Regions from separate parts of the Lysinibacillus sp. UBA5990 genome, predicted to be linked through region 2. Evidence: predicted binding sites of a transcription regulator. Region 2 holds the regulator's gene; each other region holds the start of a gene.
What was found. The regulator LexA, encoded in region 2, represses DNA repair genes until DNA is damaged. The targets are predictions, from matches to a motif close to CGAACATATGTTCG.
Positions count from the first base shown of each region.

Region 1: a site for LexA is predicted at 3,768-3,781, ahead of B3D94_RS21395 (YolD-like family protein). Genes of this name have one in related genera too.
Region 3: a site for LexA is predicted at 2,339-2,352, ahead of parE (DNA topoisomerase IV subunit B). Genes of this name have one in related genera too.

Region 1 is NZ_DJAY01000015.1:1,739,240-1,744,586, forward strand. Features, by position in the region: gene B3D94_RS21370 (DUF7225 domain-containing protein) at 63-827, opposite strand; gene B3D94_RS23125 (DUF3883 domain-containing protein) at 1,133-1,345, opposite strand; gene B3D94_RS21375 (hypothetical protein) at 1,560-1,784, shown strand; partial or broken gene B3D94_RS23130 (YjcZ family sporulation protein) at 1,971-2,042, shown strand; gene B3D94_RS21385 (hypothetical protein) at 2,352-2,630, shown strand; gene B3D94_RS21390 (GNAT family N-acetyltransferase) at 2,723-3,199, shown strand; gene B3D94_RS21395 (YolD-like family protein) at 3,303-3,644, opposite strand; gene B3D94_RS21400 (cupin domain-containing protein) at 3,934-4,596, shown strand; gene B3D94_RS21405 (DUF3231 family protein) at 4,704-5,180, shown strand; gene B3D94_RS21410 (cation-translocating P-type ATPase) at 5,327-5,347, opposite strand, start outside.
Region 2 is NZ_DJAY01000015.1:280,847-286,193, reverse strand. Features, by position in the region: gene B3D94_RS13885 (DUF896 domain-containing protein) at 1-44, opposite strand, end outside; gene B3D94_RS13880 (GNAT family N-acetyltransferase) at 235-762, shown strand; gene def (peptide deformylase) at 893-1,471, shown strand; gene B3D94_RS13870 (YneB family resolvase-like protein) at 1,490-2,155, opposite strand; gene yneA (cell division suppressor protein YneA) at 2,152-2,541, opposite strand; gene lexA (transcriptional repressor LexA) at 2,633-3,250, shown strand; gene B3D94_RS13855 (gamma-glutamyl-gamma-aminobutyrate hydrolase family protein) at 3,355-4,077, opposite strand; gene B3D94_RS13850 (prepilin peptidase) at 4,112-4,864, opposite strand; gene B3D94_RS13845 (DUF2339 domain-containing protein) at 5,125-5,347, opposite strand, start outside.
Region 3 is NZ_DJAY01000015.1:1,516,165-1,521,511, reverse strand. Features, by position in the region: gene B3D94_RS20125 (spore germination protein) at 1-770, opposite strand, end outside; gene B3D94_RS20120 (HesB/YadR/YfhF family protein) at 918-1,208, opposite strand; gene plsY (glycerol-3-phosphate 1-O-acyltransferase PlsY) at 1,228-1,830, opposite strand; gene parE (DNA topoisomerase IV subunit B) at 2,373-4,349, shown strand; gene parC (DNA topoisomerase IV subunit A) at 4,346-5,347, shown strand, end outside.

The sequences.
Region 1 (5,347 bases), 1.5 Mb from region 2:
TTTATAAATTTAACAGGAATAGAATAATAATTCTTTTTTGTCGAATTTACCGTCAAAGTTCTTTAATAAACAGTCTTCGATAATTTTATTAATGAACTTATATCGACCTCATATTTATTGCCATATGTTCTAGGTGAAGATATTTCCTCCTTTGCTCCATAAAATAAGATTTTAAAATCATCGTCTATGAACTGAACTACGAACAAATCATCAAATTGGTTGAATGTATTTTTATTGATTGTAATAAAACTTTTTTCTTGGGCAGTTGTTTTAACACTAATTCTTCTACCGTTTTTCACCACATCAAATCCATGTTGATTAGTTACTTTAGCTAGTTCTCCTTTTGTGTAAAGAACACAAAAGAATTCACCTAGCCGACCTATAAGATGCCTTAATTCGGTAGCCTTGCATCCAAGTACATTCATTTCAAATCGTAACATTTCTAAGTATTCCTCATATAACTTTTCTATTTGTGATATTCCTATTGTACCTTTATTAACAGTCTGTTCATTATAGAGTAGAAGTTGCCCTTTATCCCACTCTCCTACAACACTTTCAAACTCTACGCCTTTAGGATTGTGAAAGATTAGTCCAGTATAAGGATAATTTTCACCAACAAATCTATATGTACTTCGATTAATATATATAAATAGATGTTTATTAAAAGATATACCTTTGTTGTAACGGTTATAACAATAATCTGATGGAATAATACTCTTTAGATTTGTATTAAATCTTTTTGATAATCTATCTTTTATCTCCGTGGATGTTAAAATATTACCTATTTCTTCTTTGAGGACCTCTAATAGTTGTTCATAAATTGTCATCATAATGCTCTCCTTCTGGTAATCTTAAACGTATAAAAACTTCACAAGTAATTAAATTTTCAGTTCATGAATTTGACCTTGGTATGTATAACAATATTTTAAATGAAACAATGTATATTGAAAAAAATTTTAAACTAAATAAAGTAAGCTACCATTAGTTTATAGACTAATGGTAGCTTACTTTATAACTTTGCACTATAAACAGTAGGTTTTAAATTTAAGGGGCTTTTAGGTCACCTTCTATTCTAAAGAATTTGCCAGAATTAAATTCATGGTTATATTCATAGACTCTATATAATTCGTAGTTACTTGCATAAATTGAGGGAAATGCCAGATATCATAAACGACGTATTGATTCCACCTTTTGTTGTTTTAACCTCTATATATCTAGAAGTACCATCCTTTTTAATAGCTTCTATATCGTACCCAGCTCCATCACCTTCTATAAAAGAAGTATGAATTGTATCGTAACCCAATACATTTTGGAGATGGTTAATTACTAATAATTCGCCTTTCAGCCCAAGCTCAGAATTTTTTTACTAATCTCAGTATAATCTACTTTAGTAGCAAAAAAGTTTCTGGATTCGCTTATTTTGTTTGGCATTGAACTAGGTGCCTTGGTTACTGTTAAAAGATCCTGATCCTGACCTATATTCTCATGATACCTTAGCCATTACCCTATGCACCTTTGACCATTACATTCATATAATTATATTGAAGGGAGTGGCAATAGTGCCTTGGCAACATAAAATTTACTATTTAATCGGGCAACCGGTCGGTGTTTCGTTGACGAATGGGCAAGGAACATCTGGTGTTCTTTGTGGTGTTTCAGGTGGGAAGCTTCTTGTTCTCGAATATTTGTATCAAAGCCAATTTGCTTTAAAGCAATATGATTTTCATATGATTCAAGATGTTAATGGTTTTCCGCCTTGTCAAATGCAGCAGCCGTTATATTAAAAACATCCGTGTAGGATGTTTTTTTGATGGCACCATTTTAATACTAGTTACTTGGATGATTATCGCTCCTCCATTTGAATCTTATACATACAATAGATATGGAGAGAGGGGGTGTCCTTTGTGGGATACTGTGGAAATGTAGGTAATTTTAATAATTATTGTGGCGGAAATAATGGCAATGGTAACAGTTCAACTTTCGTGCTAATCGTTGTACTATTTATTCTTCTCATTATTGTTGGTACAAGCTTCATTTGCTAATGGTCGTATTAAGGCTTTAGCTTCTGTTCATTTCTAATGATGAAGAAGCTTAAGCCTTTTTTATTCCCCTTCCTCCTAATTATTTGCTTGTTATGAGATAATAAAAATATTTCTTACGCCATTGAAGATAGATAACTATCTCCAATTGATAACTTATCATAATAATAGTATTGTAAAGTTCTTTCTACTTTACATGACACTCCTTTATTGGTTCTAGAGGTCACTTACATCCAAGTGGCCTCTTTTTGCATCCTTTTACTCTATTATAGATTTTATAGAAATATCGTTTTAGCAGAGAGGAGGAAACAAGTGGGAATTAATCTAAATTTCTGGTCCTTTATTTTATCTTTAGGTTGCATCCTATTATTTTTTCTATCCGGTTCCTTAAAAGACTTTTTTGTCACCTATGTCCATCTTCACCCATTGACACTGACATTGCTATTGTCAATCGTATGTTTCTACCTAAGTGTTGTAGGAATGAAAGATGTTAGAAATTTAGCGACCTTACTGAGAGGTATTGTGACAATTGCTTTAACACTGATTCTAATTGTGAGTATTTCCTTTATTTTATTTTTTGGTAATTTATAAAGTAAAAGAACTCTAGCTTGCATGATTATTAAACAAGCCTTCTTGACGAACACCTGTTCCATAGATACAATAATAAAAAAGGAGGCTTGTTTATGCAAGACACAATTAACATTGAATTAGTACATTTTTCAGAAGACTATGTAGAGCAGTTAAATGAGTTTGAATTGCCAGCAGAACAACACCGATTTACTGCCTTACCAAAAGAGATTACAATCGAAAAAGTTGGACAGTACCCTATTGTGATTTTAAGTAATACAATACCTGTTGGTTTTTTCGTACTTCATGCAACCGAAAGAGTACAAGAATATTCTAGTAATCCTCAGGCGATGTTACTTACTGCTTTATCTATGGATCATAAACAGCAAGGTAAGGGTTATGCAAAAAAAGCAATGCTTTTATTGGCTGACTTTGTCAAGCATGAATTTAAAGAATTTAACGAAGTAGTGTTAGTAGTAAATCATAAGAACATCGCTGCGCAGAATTTGTATACCAACGTAGGTTTTGAAGATAATGGTGAAAGACGAATGGGACCCATTGGTGAGCAAATAGTGATGCAATTGCACCTATAAGGAGACAGTCACTCATTTGTGATGTTCAAATGAGTGACTTTGTCATCCGCTGTCATTCGTACCATTCATTATCAGGCACTAAATTAACTCACTCGATTTTGTATCAAATACCGCTATTGCCATCCACCTCTATATATGCAGCATAAATATATTTCAATGCGATATGTTTCGTTGTTGTAATCGTTTCTAGCAGAAGTTCCAACTCGTTCATCCCTTTAATAATGCCACCATATTGTACAAAATTAGCCTCTTCCCAAATAGTTAACATAATATAGTTACGTTGCGATAATGCATGTGTGATGGTTTGCTGTAATTCCTCCAGTTCCCATTCTGCACGTTCCCTTGGCGGTTCTGTCAGCACCTCTTGTTTCCACTTTTTCAAAAGCATTAAATGCTCTGGAAGCATCATCGATGTCCATTTCATGGCTCCTCGATCTTTGATCAAATTGTCTCACCCTTTCTGCTAAGTTTCGGGGGAGCGCTTGCGAGAAAACTTCAACATTGAAAGTCATGGCTGCTTTGCTATGATTTCCATCCCCCAAACAAAACATACGTTCTTTTTATTATACGCACATACGTTCTTAAATAGCGGTGGTAATTTCATACAATTTCTCTAGTATGTGCTTGCGAAGAGTTCTAGACAAACGCTAGGCATTTGTATAAGTCTATAAACATTTCAATCATAATCTGTGGTGATGATGAATATCACAATTTTAGTGTGAAAGGATGTAAGTATTAACACAAATGTCGATTATACATCGTCTTCTGCAGAGTTCACCTTTGATGTCAATAAAAGTACGCTTTTTAAAAAAGATTCACGAAACTACATTAATATTCTTGGCGTAGAACAATTAAATACTTTAGAAAATACATCTTTACTGGATATTTTTTTAAGTAAAGACAATGTCATTGAGCCACACTATCATCAAAATGCAGCCGAGCTTGTCTATTGTATTTCTGGTACAGCAATGGTTTCCCTATTAAATCCCTTTACAAAAAAACTTCAAAACTACCCGATTAAGCCTGGGCAAGTAGCCAATATACCACAGGGCTGGTGGCATTATGAGATTGCCACAGAAGATAACACCCATTTACTTGCTATCTTTGATGCTCCAACACCAGAGGTTATTTTAGGCTCTGATATATTGAAATTCACACCTGCCAATATTATGGCGCATACCTATTGTCTAGATGAGGAACAATGGAAAAAAACCATTGCACCGATTGTTCCATCTACTTATATTGGGCCCCCAAAAGGTTGTAATCGAGTGGAACCGGCAACTGATAATTCTTCATGCAAGCAAAAAAAGCCTTCCATGAAACCATGCCAATACCCATACCCTTATCCATACCATTACCCTTCCCCACATATGTATCCTTATGGCGCCTATTATTAAAATGCCCCTTTTATTAAACTTTTATTGTAAAAGATGAATAGAATGTCATAAACTGTTCCATCCTAATCTTAGATAAATACTAGGAGTTAGGAAGTGTCACAATAACGATGATAAATGACAATCTAGCATCATTACAATTTAAGGAGATGTTTAGGCTTTGGTCGCAGCTCGGTGTCAATCAAAGCTATATTGCTTCAAGCCATGCCTTTTTTAACCATACCCGGGATAAAAAATTAAAGATTATGATTTTGGAATTCATTCAATGTTTAAAAGAGGAAAATAAACAGCTGACATTATTATTAAAGGAAAATGGCGTGCTTGCCCCCACTACAACAATGGTATACAGTAAAATGAAAATGACGGATATACGTGGACAATCCATCATTAATGATAGTGAAATTAGTGCCATTTTATCTATGAATATTGCTTCCTCTTTACTTGCTGTAAGCCAAGCATTGGAATTGTCAGTAAAGAAAAAGCACCTTGCCAAATATGGGCAACTCCATATGCGCTATGCTATACTTGGGTCTAAATTAATTGAACTCAGTAAAATTAAAGGTTGGCTACTAGCACCAGCCCAATAAAAATGGCATGCTGGACGATCTAATCATCCATTATGTTGCACATTATTAAATATAGTGCGTTTTTTTGTAGATTTTAAGCTTGTCATTAAACAATAGCAAAACCACCTACTCGTTATATGTAGGTGGTTTTGACATTCATTCCCCTTCTATCGACTTCTTACAAACAG
Region 2 (5,347 bases):
GCAGAAAGTTCATTTATACGGTTAATTTTTTCTTTTGATAACATAGTTACACACCTTTCAGTACCTATCTTATTAATTTCGGTATGCAAAGTATAGCATGGTTTCCCATTAAATGCAGTTATACCAACCCTAATTCAAGCTGTTGAAATAAAAAAATACATGACTTCCAGATGTGTGAAGTGTATAAATATTATATGGAAGGAAAAATTTAACTATACATTGGAGGACATACATGTGAACGTGACAACTAAGCGATTACTCATTCGAACATTTCAAGAGCAGGACTGGGAAGCTGTTTATAGCTATACTTCAGATGAAAAAGTGATGCACTATATGCCTGAAGGTGTTTTTAATGAAGATCAGGCCAAGAAATTTATTGCAGAAAATAGTAACGACAAAGCAAAACATTTTGCTATTGTTTCAAATAATTCCGAGCAAGTGATTGGTCATATTGTTTTCCATCCTTGTTTCGGTAATCATACTTATGAAATCGGTTGGGTACTAAATCCAGCTTATCAAAATCAAGGCTTTGCTTCTGAAGCTGCTCGTGCTGTATTAGACTATGGATTTAATGAAAAGAAACTTCATAGAATTATTGCAACGTGTCAGCCCGAAAATATCGCTTCCTATAAAGTTATGGAAAAGATCGGAATGAGGCGTGAAGGATATTTTAAAAAATGTATACCGTATGGGGATGAATGGTGGGACGAATACTATTACGCAGTCTTACGTGAGGATTGGAGCCATTTATTAGAAGGTTAGAAGAACGTTAAACTCGTGAAAATGGGCTCCTATAAACATTATTAGGCACTGTATCAATGATGTATGATCTGACCATACAATTTAGCTTGAGGAAACTTCTGAAGAAATCCTATTGAGGAGGTATTTTTCGATGGCAAAATTTCATCCTGATTACATGATTACTATGAAAGATTTTGTAAAAGAACACTCAGTCCTATTACTAAAACAAACGCAAGACGTTGCCATACCAGTTCCCTCAGAGGATCGACATACATTATTATCTATGCTTCAGTATTTAAAAAACAGCCAAGATCCGAATTTAATAAAAAAGTATAAACTACGTCCTGGGAGTGGCCTCTCTGCAAATCAAATTGGCGTAGATAAAAGAATGTTTGCTGTACTTTTTAAGGATCACAACCAAAAACACGAAATGATGTTCATTAACCCAAAAGTAATGAGCCATTCTTTAAATATGATCTATTTGCCTGAGGGAGAAGGGTGTCTGTCTGTTAATCGACCTGTTCACGGTTTTGTACCAAGATATGAACGAATTAAAGTAAAAGCCTATAATATTGCTGGACAGGAATTTATTATGTCTTTAAAAGGCTATGAATCTATCGTTGTACAACATGAAATCGATCATTTAAAGGGTATTATGTTTTATGATCGAATGAATAAAGATAATCCTTTTCAACTACCCCAAAATGTTATTATAGAAAGCTTGTATTAAAAAAATTAGCGGGCTATATTATTTGCCCGCTAATCTTTCTTGATGCTCTTGGAATCGGCGATGTACCGTTGCCTTACTTACCTCAAAGCCTAGTCCTCTAAGCGTAATGGAAATTTCTTCAAAGGTAAAACCACGATTACGTAGCTTCACAATTTCATCAACAGGGAGTTCCTTCCGTTCCTGACCATTTGGATTGCCACGATTGGATAGGTTGTTTTCAGGGCGATAGCCATTTTCAACAGCACGTCGCATCCCTCTGCGGATTTTCGCATTATGGATTCTACGTTGATATTCCTCTACAATTGCTAAAATCTCTAGTAGCATCGTATCCATTTCGTTTAATTGGACTGGTCCTGCGTCACGCATTGAATAAACATCTGTTGCTGATTTTTGTAATAAATGCAATACTGCCATCCTTGCATTTCCACGACCTATACGAGTTTCATCTTGTACAAAAAGAGCTTTTATTTCCTTCTCTTTTATAAAATCAAGCATTTCAAGTAAGCCTTCGCGTTCAACATCATAACCGCTATGTTTATCTTTAAAAACACCCTTTACTTCATAGCCTTGCTCTTTAGCATAGCGCACTAATTCTTCTTGTTGGCGCTCTAATGAGGAGCTTTGCGTTTCTTTTTCAGTACTTACTCGGCAATAGACAACAGCCGTCATTTGATTAATTTTCATTGTTCATTTCTCGCAATTTCAATGGTTTTGATGGGACTGGCTTGATCACTCAAAACTGGAATGACTAGAGATTTACCTGCCACGATTTTAATATCTGCTAACTCATTTTCTGATTTGACAAGCTTAATCCAATCTTCTTTACTCATTTTACCACGGTATTGTTCGGCTAACGACCACAAGCTATCCCCATGTTCGATTTGAATTTCAGCGTAATTAACATCCCCCGGATCAGTGATGTAAAGGTAACTTGCGAAGAGTAAACAAGCACCTAATAATATAGTGATATGTGTATTTTTCTTTAACCATGTCATCATAATAACCTCATTTCTAGAATGTTTGTTCGGAATGTATGTTCTCATAATAAAGCGAACAAACGTTTTTGTCAAACACTTTTCGAACCTATGTTTGCATACGTGTTCGCATTCTGTTATACTATCAAATAAGAAGAATGATATTAGAAAAAAGAGGTGAGCAATCATGAAAAAAGTATCGAAAAGACAAGAGGACATTCTAGCGTTCATTAAAGACGAGGTACGAGCTAAAGGGTATCCGCCATCAGTCCGTGAAATCGGGGAAGCTGTTGGACTTGCTTCAAGTTCAACTGTTCATGGTCATTTGGCTCGGTTAGAACAAAAGGGTTTTATTCGTCGAGATCCAACAAAGCCACGTGCTATTGAAATTCTTGAGCCTGAAGAATCCATCCAAAAGCAACATGTCATCCATGTACCACTTGTAGGGAAGGTTACAGCAGGTTCTCCTATTACAGCTATCGAAAATATTGAAGAGTATTTCCCACTGCCAGATACATATGGCACGAGTGAGGATCAGTTATTCATGCTAGAAATTATGGGTGAATCGATGATTGAAGCGGGAATTTTAGATGGTGATTTAGTGATTGTGAAGCAAAAGTCAACCGCCAATAATGGAGACATTGTTGTAGCCATGACAGCTGAGGATGAAGCTACTGTAAAACGCTTCTTTAAGGAAAAAAACCATTTCCGTTTACAGCCTGAAAATTCATCAATGGAACCGATTATCGTTGATCAAGTATCAATTTTGGGACAAGTTGTTGGTCTTTATCGCCGTGTACATTAATTAAATGAGAGTTTGAGGATTGTGTTCCTTCACTGAGCATGTATCCTCTTTTTTACGCAAAAAAAGAATCCACAATCTATTGGATTCTTTTTTTAATGATCTCTCTATGCCTCTTTTTTAAATTTCAAGCTCGCTTCAACAAAAGCTGCAAATAACTTTTGTGCATGCTGATCTCCCGCTATAGCTAATTCCTCTGGGTGCCACTGGACAGCCAAACAGAATGGTAATTCCTCATGCACCACTGCTTCAATAATGCCATCACTGGATTTCGCTGCAACTTTTAAATTCTCCGCTAGTACATTCACTGACTGATGATGAAAAGAATTGACGGCGATTTTCTCTTGTTCCAGAATAGTCGCTAATAAATTCTCCGCAATAATTTGTACATAATGCGTCGTTACTGACCTACCAGCTTGTTGTATATGTTTGATCAGCTTCGTACTATAATGGTCACTATCAATGTCCTGATATAACGTCCCACCTAATGCAACATTTAGTATTTGGATACCCCGACAAATACCGAAAATAGGCATTTTCCGTACAAATGCAGCCTCAATTAATGCTAATTCCACGGCATCTCTAGCTGGATGAATTTTACCTAGCTTTGGTGAAGGCTCCGCTCCAAATAGAAAAGGATGTACATCATAGCCTCCCGATAGCAATAAGCCATCAGTAAGGGCTAAAATTTGAGCAGCATCTTCCTCCACACCTACCGGAATAATGAGGGGGATACCGCCCGCCTCAATAATACTTTTGCTGTAAGCAGCATTTAAATGAGCTGATAAATCATCTTCTACAAAAGCTGTAATTCCAATAATCGGCTTCACTTGATTCCCCTCCATAAAATTGAAGATTAAACACTTACCAAAAACCTAAATACCAATTGATGAACGAATCTCCGTAGAAATAAACAATAGAAGCGGCTAATGCAATAGATGGACCAAAGGGAATAGGTGTTTTTCTTCCCTGTTTACGCTTTAATAAGACAACTATTCCGACTATCATACCAATGATAGCAGCAAAAAATAAAGTCAACAGCGTATGAATAATACCTAGAACGAGGCCAATTAAAAAGAATAATTTAATATCGCCTCCTCCCATTCCACCTTTCGATAAAACCGCAATACTATATAATATGCCAAAACCAGCGAGTGCACCCACTAGGCTGTCCCACCAAGGTGTTAAAGGTGACAGTACACGTCCTATGGCCAAAAAAGGCAAAAAGAATAAAAGAATCTTATCTGGAATTAACAGATAAGTAAAATCTGAAACAACTATAATGACTAACAATGAGATGAACGATAAGGCTACTATAAATTCTAAGCTCCAGTTTAGCTCAAAATAAGCAAGGGCGAATAATCCCCCAGTCAACAATTCTATCGCTGGATATACAAAAGAAATTTTATAGCCACAGCCTCGACATTTTCCTCTTAAAAAGAGATAAGACAATACTGGCACTAAATCAAGAACCGACAATTGTCTCTGACAGTTTATACAATATGAGGAAGGATATACAAGAGACTCCTTCCGCGGCACACGTAAGCCAACTACATTATAAAAAGAGCCAAAGACTATACCAACTAAAAAAATGATAATTGTATAAGCCATTTCCAAATTTATGTCCTCCTAAACCAATAGGCGCCCATACAATAAGTATGATGCGCCTATCCATATAAATATTGTATTCTTGCTCGGCAATATACGTAACGAATGTTATTCAAAGCAATGAACATAGATAATGAGTGATGTATTTGAAGAATATTTCATAAAAGATTTGAAGTCATACGGTACGAAGAAAGAAGGAGTAGAGTAAGAGTATTATCAGTTTAGCACAATATAAAAGAGATTCCAAAAATAATTGGAATCCCTTCAATTCATTTCCTCAGTAACCTACCTGACAACAGCATGCCAATGCCACCAATTGTTATAAATAGAACAGCTCTAATTAATAAATCAAGGGCCGATAAGTCAAAGAAAATAAGCTTGATAAACGCAATGACTAAGATAACAAAACCTGTTGTACGAAGCGTTTTTAATTGTTGCGTGGAACTAAGCCATAGCGAAATACTCGCTGTAAGGAATAATGTAATCGTTGTA
Region 3 (5,347 bases), 1.2 Mb from region 2:
ATAACATCAGGACGTTCGGAATTGTATACGGTTGGAAACATGGTATTTTTAGAATCTTGAATAAAATCCTCAATATACCCACTTTCTAAAATGCCATCGATATTAATGCGATCTAACCGCGCTAACACCTCCGCAACAATTTTGTCACTGGCAATACCATGTATATACATTACAGCGACATCTGTTTGTGTCACTTCACCAATGACACGGGACTTAATCCAAAGATTTGGACTTTTTATTTTGCGCCGAATGAGCGCGGTATTCGTACGCAAAGTTTCAGTAAAGGACTCTCGAGGTCCCCTAATGACGGATTCAGTTGAAGGCTCTGTAACAGCTCTATCCTTTGCACTTTTCGTGCTTGTTACGATACCTTCCGCAAAGCCGTCTAATAAAATGACGGTTTCACCATTAAGGATGGCATGATACAGTGATGTGAAATTTTCGATATTCATCACATCACCAACAGTTAAATAGGAACTTCGCACATATTGATTAATGGTAGTAATTTCAATTTCTTGGTCTTCCTCAATATTCGCCATTAATTTATCAATTACAGAATCCGAAATCATCGTTTTATCAGATAAGCCGTCAATGGAAATAATGGCGAGCCGATGGGGTTCAGCTTCACCAATCGTAATTTCTCGAATAATGATGTCATTGCTATGACCAAGAGTGTTTTGAATGACTTTTATATTTTTGGCAAGGGAAGTATTGAGTAAATCGTCCGTTGTAAGGGATGGGGAGGGTTCGATCTTGTTTGATATGGACATGCGTTTTCCTCCTCAAATGAATGTTCATTATTTATAGAATGGACAACTTTGTGCGGAGATAAACGAAAAAAGGAATGAAATTCTAGCGACTATTTTTCAAATAAAAAAACAGTATTTCCTTTCAGAGACTGAAAGGAAAATACTGCTTTATGTACGATACTTGTATTGTAATTCATCTAAACTAGCATCCACGTCCACATGTAGATTGTGATCGTTAAAGAACCATAAATCTTTTTCATCGATGTAATAGGTTACGCCATCAATGACTGCTTCTGCTCCAATGGCGATGGGCTCTTCTCGCGTCATGCCTAGTGAAAAGCCTTCGTGAAAAGGACTTGAGCCACCATAGCGTGCATAAAAGCGAATAGTATCGCCTGGTTCTACTTCCATCTCATGTTTGAACCATTGTAGGGCTTCATTTGTCAGTGCAATTTTCATAGCGAATGCTCCTCTCTTCTTACAGCCATTTTACCTTTGGCTCGGTACCATTTTTAATCCGTGCAATATTGGCACGATGACGATAAATAATAAAAGTAAATAAAAAGGCTACCAAGATGCTTAATGCAAAGTCACCTGTAACAAAATAATAAACGATTGAATAGATAAGTGCTACTAAAGCGGCTATCATAGATGTTAAGCTGACGATTTTTGTGATTTTTAATGTCACAAGAAAGGCAATTAGAAGTAAGACAAACAATGGCCATGAATAGCCTAATAAAACACCTGCTGATGTGGCAACGGCTTTTCCACCACGGAAATTGGCGAAGATTGGAAGCATATGACCAATCACTGCGACTAGACCTAGGATTAAGGAATGGATAGAGCTGTCTGAGAATATTGGAAGTGCAGCTAGTAAGACAGCGGCAGTCCCTTTTAGAACATCCATCACAGTCACAACAATACCAGCTTTTTTTCCTAACGTTCGGAACGTATTAGTTGCTCCTAGATTACCGCTTCCGTGTTCTCGAATATCGGTATTATAAAAAATTTTACCTATCCATAGCCCTGAAGGTATAGAGCCGATTAGATAAGCACATAAAATAATAAGTCCATTGATCATAGTTGGACTCCTTTCATTCATAGTCCATCACTTGGTACTAATAGTTTGTAACAAGTATTTTACACTTTTTCTTGCTAATCTACAATGTTATGAAGGAGATTTCGTCAGGAGTCTTGAATTCAATACAAAAGAAACTAAAGTAAGTTAGAGGTAGGCTTTTAGACATGAGTGATGACGGAACGAAAAAATTCTTTATTAAAATATAGGCAAAATGGCAATTTTGTCAATCGTTCATTCCTTTGGTAGAATAGAAGTCTAACTTTATTCATTTACATGACGATGACGCAGCAAACATTAACTATACTGCAACTAAATAAGCTACGATGCGTCAGGTGTTTACGGATACTAGTGGTAGTCTGCCTTGCTTAAATTCCAATTTTAAGCAACTGTTGAAGATGTTTACTATTGAAATGTTTATTAAAACTGTGAGCAATTTTTAAAAATTTAATTGGACCTGTCGCTAACTATTGACAGGAAATGCTATTATTATTAGGATGAGAACATAAATAGAACATGTGTTTGTTTTTTGGAGGGGAATTTTGTTGACGAATAAACAGTCACCTAGCGTCTATAATGATGACGCTATACAAGTATTAGAAGGATTAGAAGCGGTGCGTAAACGACCAGGCATGTATATCGGTTCGACAGATGGCCGTGGACTTCATCACCTTGTGTATGAAATCGTTGATAATGCGGTGGATGAAGCATTGGCTGGCTTTGGATCTCATATTATTGTCAAGATTCACAAAGACCAGAGTATTAGCGTACGCGACTTTGGCCGAGGAATGCCAACTGGTATGCATAAGATGGGTAAACCTACTCCTGAAATTATTTTTACCGTCCTACACGCAGGTGGTAAGTTTGGACAAGGTGGTTATAAAACGAGTGGCGGTTTGCACGGTGTAGGTTCTTCTGTCGTGAATGCGCTATCAACATTTTTAGAAGTAACCATCCATCGTGATGGTAAAAAATATCGCCAGCGCTTCGAGCATGGTGGACATCCAGTGACAACACTTGAAGAAATTGGTCAAACAAAGCAGACTGGTACGCTTGTTCATTTCCTACCTGACGAAACGATTTTCTCTGTCACAAAATTTAATTATGATACGTTAGCAGAACGTTTACGTGAGTCGGCTTTTTTATTAAAGGGCTTAAAAATTGAATTAATTGATGAGCGCGAGGAAGGCAAAAATGATGTGTTCTTTTATGAGAACGGCATTGAAGCTTTCGTTGCGTATTTGAATGAAGAGAAAGATGTTCTTCATCCTGTGAAATACGTTGAAGGTATTCAAGATGATATTGAAGTAGAGTTTGCCTTCCAATATAACGATGGCTATTCAGAAACGATTTTGTCGTTTGTGAATAACGTACGTACTCGGGATGGCGGTACACATGAAACAGGTGCAAAAGCAGCCTTGACGCGTGTCTTTAATGAATACGCAAGAAAAATTGGCTTATTAAAGGACAAGGATAAAAATTTGGAAGGAACGGATATTCGAGAGGGCTTAGCTGCTATCGTGTCTGTCCGTATTCCAGAGCACTTATTACAATTTGAAGGACAAACAAAGGGCAAGCTTGGTACAAGTGAGGCTCGTTCAGCAGTAGATAGTGTGGTGTCTGAGCAAATTTTATATGTGCTAGAGGAAAATGCTGAATTGTCAGCGTCTCTTGTGCGTAAAGCGATTCGTGCGCAGCAAGTACGTGAAGCGGCTCGAAAAGCTCGTGAGGATGCGAGAAATGGTAAGAAAAACAAAAAGGGTAGTACGATTCTATCAGGTAAATTAACGCCTGCACAGTCACGTAATGCAGCGAAAAATGAATTATATTTAGTCGAAGGTGATTCAGCTGGTGGTTCTGCAAAACAAGGTCGTGATCGTACATTCCAGGCAATATTACCACTGCGCGGGAAAGTGATTAACACGGAAAAAGCCAAGCTCCAGGATATTATGAAAAACGAAGAAATTTCAACGATTATTCATGCGATTGGTGCAGGTGTTGGTACAGATTTTGCTGTAGAGGATTCAGCTTACAATAAAGTAGTCATAATGACCGATGCCGATACGGATGGCGCTCATATTCAAGTATTGCTATTAACGTTCTTCTACCGTTATATGCGTCCGCTCATCGAGGCTGGTAAAGTCTTTATTGCGTTACCGCCACTTTATAAGGTTTCTAAAGGGACTGGCAAAAAAGAAGTGATTGAATATGCTTGGACGGAAAAAGATTTACAAAAGGCCATCAAACAAGTTGGAAAGGGTTACATATTACAGCGCTATAAAGGTCTTGGTGAGATGAATGCAGACCAGCTTTGGGATACAACAATGAACCCTGACACACGGACATTAATTCGTGTCACAATTGAGGATGGTGCACGTGCAGAGAGACGTGTCACGACGTTAATGGGCGATAAAGTAGAGCCACGTCGTAAATGGATCGAAGCCAATGTAGACTTCGGTATGGAGGATGATGCCAACATTTTAGAAAATGAATTCATCCAACAAGAGGAGGGCCAAGCATGAGTAGTACAGAAATATTTCAAGATTTACCTTTAGAAGAAGTAATGGGTGACCGTTTTGGTCGCTATAGTAAATATATTATTCAAGACCGCGCGTTGCCAGATGCACGTGACGGTCTTAAACCAGTACAGCGCCGTATTTTATATGCAATGTTTACAGAAGGTAATACACATGAAAAACCTTTCCGTAAATCGGCTAAAACAGTCGGTAATGTAATCGGTAATTACCATCCACACGGAGATAGCTCTGTCTATGAGGCGATGGTACGTATGAGTCAGGATTGGAAAGCTCGTCATATGCTTATTGAGATGCATGGGAATAACGGTTCGGTTGATGGAGATCCACCAGCTGCCATGCGTTATACCGAGGCAAGACTATCTGCGATTGCTGGTGAAATGTTACGAGATATCGGGAAGAAAACGGTTGAATTCGTGCCAAACTTCGATGATCAGGATATGGAGCCAACTGTTTTACCAGCACGTTTCCCTAATTTACTAGTAAACGGCTCTACAGGGATATCTGCGGGCTATGCAACCGATATTCCACCTCATGCATTAGATGAAGTGCTGGATGCTGTATTAATGCGCTTAGACAAGCCTACTGCGACAGTGGATGAATTGATGACAGTCATCAAAGGTCCTGATTTCCCAACTGGTGGTATTATTCAAGGTGTGGACGGCATTAAAAAGGCATATGAAACTGGGCGCGGTAAAATTATTGTCCGTGCACAGGCTGTGGTGGAACCTATCAAGGGTGGCAAAGAACAAATCGTTGTTACCGAATTACCATACGATGTGAATAAAGCCAATCTTGTCAAAAAAATTGATGAGCAGCGCGTAGATAAACGCCTTGAAGGAATTGCAGAAATTCGTGATGAATCTGACCGTACAGGGTTACGTGTCGTAATCGAGCTGAAAAAGGATGTTCCTGGACAAGGGATTTTACAGTACTTATTTAAAACAACAGATTTACAAGTAGCTTACAATTTTAATATGATTGCG